One region of the Mesorhizobium sp. WSM4845 genome, then DNA from elsewhere that is predicted to be linked to it. Evidence: predicted binding sites of a transcription regulator. Region 1 holds the regulator's gene; the other holds the start of a gene.
What was found. The regulator HrcA, encoded in region 1, represses chaperone genes, less so after heat shock. The targets are predictions, from matches to a motif close to GTTAGCACTCNCNNNNNGNGAGTGCTAAC.

Region 1 (3,191 bases):
GTTCGGCGAAGGACGGAATAACGACCACCAGGTTCTTGCCCTCATTCTCCGGCCGCGAGCCGACGACGATCGCCGCCTGCAGGGCAGCGCCCGACGAGATGCCGACCGGCACGCCTTCGAGGCGGGCGACGAGCCGCGCATTGGCGACCGAATCCTCGTTGGAGACCTTGACGATCTCGTCATAAATGGTCGTGTCGAGGATCTTCGGCGCGAAGCCGGCGCCGATGCCCTGGATCTTGTGCGGGCCGGGCTGGCCGCCCGACAGCACCGGCGAGGCTTCCGGCTCGACGGCGACGACATGCACGGAGGGCTTGCGCTGCTTCAGCACCTGGCCGACGCCGGTGATGGTGCCGCCGGTGCCGATGCCGGCGACGAAGATGTCGACTTCGCCATGAGTGTCGTTCCAGATTTCCTCGGCAGTGGTGCGGCGGTGAATTTCCGGATTGGCGGGATTCTCGAACTGCTGCGGAATGATGGCGTCGGGCAGCGTCGCGGCCAGTTCGTCGGCCTTGGCGATGGCGCCTTTCATGCCTTTCGGCCCTTCGGTCAGCACCAGTTCGGCGCCGAGCAGCGCCAGCATCTTGCGGCGTTCGACCGACATGGTTTCCGGCATGGTCAGGATCAGCTTGTAGCCCTTGGCGGCGGCGGCGAAGGCGAGCGCGATGCCGGTGTTGCCCGAGGTTGGCTCGATCAGCGTGGTCCTGCCGGGCGCAATCCTGCCCGATGCCTCCAGCGCCTCGATCATCGAGACGCCGATGCGATCCTTGACCGAGCCGATCGGGTTGAAGAATTCGAGCTTGGCCAGCAGATTGGCGACGACGCCCTTTTCCCCCGCGAACTTGTCGAGCCGCACCAGCGGCGTGTCGCCGATCGTCTCGGTGATCGAATTGTAGATGCGGCCGCGGCCGGGCACAGGCACGGTGGTGGCGGGCTTGTTCATTGGTTTCGCTCCCAAGAGGTCAGATGGGCAAGGGTCAGGCAATCAAGTGAGTCAGGCAACTAAGTCTCGACCAGGCAGGATAAAGCCTTCGGCCGCGCAAGCTAGTCTGCCGTTTGAAAATATCCGACGGGGTCGCATGCTGAATACATCCTCGCCCGCAGGTGACGGCCAGATGCAACCGCCGCCGCCCTCGGGGCACCGCATCACTTGCCGGTCGGCCCAGACCGCGTCGCCGGAGACGACGAAGCCGGTCACGAGATCCTCATGCTCGCCGGTCGGCTAGCCGTCCTTGCACCTTTCGGGCTCAGTTCCCGGCGGCGTAGAAATCGTCGTCGAGGCGCTTTTCCAGCGCGACGAGATCGGCCGGCAGCGGCAGGCCCATGGCGCGCATCTCCCCCAGCTTTTCGCGCAACTGCTCCTGCACTTCATGCTGATCCTCGGGCTGGTTGATCATCTGCTCGAGCAACAGGCTGATCTGAGCCTTGAATGATTCCAGCGCCATTTTTTTCTCCTTGAGGTTCCCTTAAGCATGTCGCGTTGGAAGGATCCGTGCGACGCGCTTCGGTTTTTTGGGCGACATGCATTATCGCAGCATGCGGGAAATAAGCTGCGCGGTATAGTCGACCATCGGCACGATGCGTGCGTAGTTCAGCCGGGTCGGGCCGATGACGCCGAGCGCGCCGATGACGCGGGCGTCCTTGTCGCGATAGGGCGCCACGACCAGCGACGAGCCCGACAGCGAAAACAGCTTGTTCTCCGAGCCGATGAAGATGCGCACGCCGGAGCCTTCCTCGGCGAGGTCGAGAAGCTGGATCAGCCCGTCCTGCGTCTCCAGATCCTCGAACAAATGCCGCAGCAGCTCGATGTCGGCCTGGGCGGTGACATTTTCCAGCAGATTGGCGCGACCGCGCACGATGAGACGCGCCGGCAAGCCGCTCTCGGCGCCTGCCCAGACAGCAAGGCCCTTCTCGACCAAATCCTGCGACAACGTGTCGAGGGCGGCCCTGGTTTCTTCCTTGATGCGGGCGATCTCGACCCGCGCCTCGGCCAGCGTGCGACCGCGGATATGGGCGTTGAGGAAATTCGAGGCTTCGTGCAGTTGCGAGACGGTGATGCCGGCGGGCAGGTCGACGACGCGGTTTTCGACGTCGCCGTTCTGCGACACCAGCACGGCCAGCGCCTTGTTCGGCTCGAGCTGGATGAATTCGATATGCTTGAGCGCCACCTCGTTCTTGGCGGCAAGCACGAGGCCGGCGCCGCGCGACATGCCGGACAGCATCTGGCTCGCCTCGGTGAGCATGTGCTCCAGCGTCGCACCAGAGCCGGAGGCGCGTACCTGCGCCTCGATGGTGCGGCGCTCCTCGTCGGAGAGATCACCAAGCTCCATGAAGGCATCGACGAAGAAGCGCAGGCCGGCCTGGGTCGGCAATCGGCCGGCCGAGATATGCGGCGCGTAGATCAGGCCGAGATGCTCGAGATCGCTCATCACATTGCGGATGGTGGCCGGCGACAGCGAAGACGGCAGGATACGCGACAGGCTGCGCGAGCCGACCGGCTCGCCGTCCTTCAGATAGGAATCGACAATGCGCCGAAAGATGTCGCGCGAGCGCATGTCGAGCGATTGAAGGGCGGGCGATTGAAGCGCGGGGGATTGGAGCGCTGCCGCCGACTGGGAACCGGGATCGACTGCCTTGGTCATTCGAGCCAAATACCTCCGGCCCAAGGATATAGACATCGGCCTCGCCCGCGCAACTGGTCCATTTTCCTTTGCGCCTCTCGTCGCGTGCGGCTACAAGCCGGCCACGACTCCTAAAACGACAAGAAAGAAGCCTGAATGCGCCCTTCCAAACGCCAGTTCGACGAAATGCGAGCCATCTCCTTTGAGCGCGGCGTCTCCAAGCACGCGGAAGGCTCGTGCCTGGTGAAGTTCGGCGACACCCACGTGCTGTGCACCGCCAGCCTCGAGGAAAAGGTGCCGGGCTGGATGCGCAATTCCGGCAAGGGCTGGGTGACGGCGGAATACGGCATGCTGCCGCGCTCGACCGGCGAGCGCATGCGCCGCGAGGCTTCGGCTGGCAAGCAAGGCGGCCGCACGCTGGAAATCCAGAGGCTGATCGGCCGTTCGCTGCGCGCAGTGGTCGATCTGCAGGCGCTGGGCGAGCAGCAGATCACCGTCGACTGCGACGTGATCCAGGCCGATGGCGGCACGCGCACCGCCTCGATCACCGGCGGCTGGGTGGCGCTTTACGAC
Region 2 (3,191 bases), on a different contig from region 1:
GCCCGGATGCAGGAGGCCATCAACGGGATGATGCTGGACATGATCGCCGCGATTGCCCGCAAGGACTATGACGACAGGCGGCGGCGGCAGGCCCAGGGTATCCAGAAGGCCAAGCAGGAAGGGCGCTACCGGGAGCGGCCTGAGGACCAGAAGCGCAATGCGGCCATAGTGAAGATGCTCAAGGCGGGCCAGTCCTGGAACAACATCGTGGCCGCAACCGGGGCCTCCAGGAGCACCTTGCCTAGGCTGGCGAAGCGGAGCCATTTAGCGCTCCCCTCGCCACGTCATACGTAAACAGGTGGTCCGTACCGTCTGCCCTACGCACTCCAACCGCTGGACAAGGATAGCCCCGCCAGCGCGTGCTCATGTCGGTCTGAGGTACCGCCACCGGGCAGCCTCTCGGCGTCTGGCGGTCGTCTCGCTCGGGCCTGTGTCGTGAAACCGAAGGGGCACGGGGGATGCCACGCATGAGCCTGTTATCCGATGGGTCGTAAGAAAATTTGGCCCGGATATTCCGATCCCTCCTTTTGACCCCGTTGAACCCGCTCACCCGAATTGTCTATCCGAGCTAGCCCAAGCGGCCGATTTGGGGGCGATCTTTATCGGCTACTAATGACCTGTCGCTTGACGCTGGGGTAGATTGGGTGGGCACGCGCGTCAGGCCGGAGTGTAGGCTGGGGTACGGAAGTCGCAATCTTTGAAGGCCCGTCCCCGGCCGCACTCTTGAGACACCCGCCCGGGTGGCCTTGGGGGCGGCACTAGCCGGTGTAAGACTGACAGGGTGCCCAAGGCTCCGCTGTCTGGTCCTGTCATCGCTCAGTCACTATTTTAGTTGTGCTGCCACTGCACCCTGCGAAGGCAGCTCAAAGCAGCGGGGACTAACCCCAAGCCCCCCACCCGGTCCCCGCTGCTCATTTACCGACTACCGTCGCAATGACGTCAAGGCCCGCGTGACCACCTACAACATCGCAGCACACGCCAGTACCCGGCATGATCGTCAAGGCTTTCCGGTGCCGTTGCGGCTCAACGCGCTGCGTTCACGGCGGAATTCGTGAAGGGAGAGATTCGCGCGGCAGGCGCACTGGACGGGCGCGCCATCTTGTCTATCTAATCGCCGACGCAAACCTCACCACGGAAACAATCCACCTCGATCACAAAATCCCAAACATCGTCCTCAAAACGAGCATTCCTCTCGACCTGCTGTTCGGAACCTACCTCGGCCATTAATTTCACATAATTTCACATTCCAAACAGAGACGAAAGTGGCCCAGAGCTTACGGCCGAAACGCTAGCTTAGGCAGTTGGATGCACCGTAACGGGGGCGAGGCTTCCGCGCCGATTCCAAATCCTTTGCTCTTCGGCCGTCCCCTCGTCCGTCTTGACTAGTACGAGCCCACAGCCTATTTCAGCGCCACGTTAGCACTCTCCACTGGCGAGTGCTAACCACGCTCCGGCAACGGAGAACCTTTCAACCTCCGCACCAGGGATATCCAAAATGGCAAAGTCGAATTTCCGGCCGCTGCATGACCGCGTGGTCGTTCGTCGGGTCGAATCCGAATCCAAGACCTCAGGCGGCATCATCATCCCCGATACGGCTAAGGAAAAGCCGCAGGAAGGCGGCATCATCGCCGTTGGTTCCGGCGCCCGCGACGAGGCCGGCAAGCTCGTCCCGCTGGACGTCAAGGCCGGCGATCGCATCCTGTTCGGCAAGTGGTCGGGCACCGAAGTCAAGCTCAATGGCGAAGACCTTCTGATCATGAAGGAATCCGACATCATGGGCATCATCGGCTGAATATCGGCCTCACCACCACTTAAACCCCAGGGCTCAATTCAAGCCCCTGCCAGGAGCTAAAAATGGCTGCCAAAGACGTAAAATTTTCCCGCGATGCCCGTGAGCGCATGCTGCGCGGCGTCAACATCCTCGCCGACGCAGTGAAGGTGACGCTCGGCCCCAAGGGCCGCAACGTCGTCCTCGACAAGTCATTCGGCGCACCGCGCATCACCAAGGACGGCGTCACCGTCGCCAAGGAAATCGAACTTTCCGACAAGTTCGAGAACATGGGCGCGCAGATGGTCCGCGAAGTTGCTTCGAAGACCAACGACATCGCCGGCGACGGCACCACGACCGCGACCGTTCTGGCGCAGTCGATCGTCCAGGAAGGCCACAAGGCGGTTGCCGCCGGCATGAACCCGATGGACCTGAAGCGCGGCATCGACCTCGCGGTTGGCGACGTCGTCTCGACGCTGATCAAGAACGCCAAGAAGATCAAGACCTCGGAAGAGGTTGCCCAGGTCGGCACCATCGCCGGCAATGGCGATGTTTCGGTCGGCTCGATGATCGCCGAAGCGATGCAGAAGGTCGGCAACGAGGGCGTCATCACGGTCGAGGAAGCCAAGACCGCCGAGACCGAACTCGAAGTCGTCGAAGGCATGCAGTTCGACCGCGGCTATCTCTCGCCCTACTTCGTCACCAACGCCGACAAGATGGTTGCGGATCTGGAAGACGCCTACATCCTTCTCCACGAGAAGAAGCTCTCCAACCTGCAGGCCATGCTGCCGATCCTCGAGGCTGTTGTGCAGACCTCGAAGCCGCTGGTCATCATCTCGGAAGACGTCGAAGGCGAGGCTCTGGCCACGCTGGTCGTCAACAAGCTGCGCGGCGGCCTGAAGATCGCCGCCGTCAAGGCGCCAGGCTTCGGTGATCGCCGCAAGGCCATGCTGGAAGACATCGCCATCCTCACCGGCGGCCAGGTCATTTCCGAAGACCTCGGCATCAAGCTCGAGAATGTCAGCCTCAACATGCTCGGCCGCGCCAAGAAGGTGTCGATCTCCAAGGAGAACACTACCATCGTCGACGGCGCCGGCAAGAAGGCCGAGATCCAGGGCCGCGTCGCCCAGATCAAGCAGCAGATCGAGGAGACCACCTCGGACTACGACAAGGAGAAGCTGCAGGAACGTCTCGCCAAGCTGGCGGGCGGCGTTGCCGTCATCCGCGTCGGCGGTGCGACCGAGATCGAAGTCAAGGAAAAGAAGGACCGCGTCGATGACGCCCTCAACGCGACCCGCGCGGCCGTCGAAGAAGGCATCGTTCCCGGCGGCGGCGTCGCACTCCTGCGCGCTTCGATGGCCATCACCGTCAGCGGCGCCAACTCCGACCAGACCGCCGGCATCGCCATCGTGCGCCGCGCGCT

Region 2: a site for HrcA is predicted at 1,416-1,444, ahead of groES (co-chaperone GroES). Genes of this name have one in related genera too.

What each region holds. Positions count from the first base shown of each region.
Region 1 covers NZ_JBVVQA010000012.1:140,982-144,172, forward strand. The annotation lists gene cysK (cysteine synthase A) at 1-940, opposite strand, end outside; gene AC0L2C_RS16155 (hypothetical protein) at 1,245-1,442, opposite strand; gene hrcA (heat-inducible transcriptional repressor HrcA) at 1,524-2,639, opposite strand; gene rph (ribonuclease PH) at 2,775-3,191, shown strand, end outside.
Region 2 covers NZ_JBVVQA010000018.1:1,589-4,779, reverse strand. The annotation lists partial or broken gene AC0L2C_RS20250 (recombinase family protein) at 1-294, shown strand, start outside; gene groES (co-chaperone GroES) at 1,496-1,792, shown strand; gene groL (chaperonin GroEL) at 1,855-3,191, shown strand, end outside.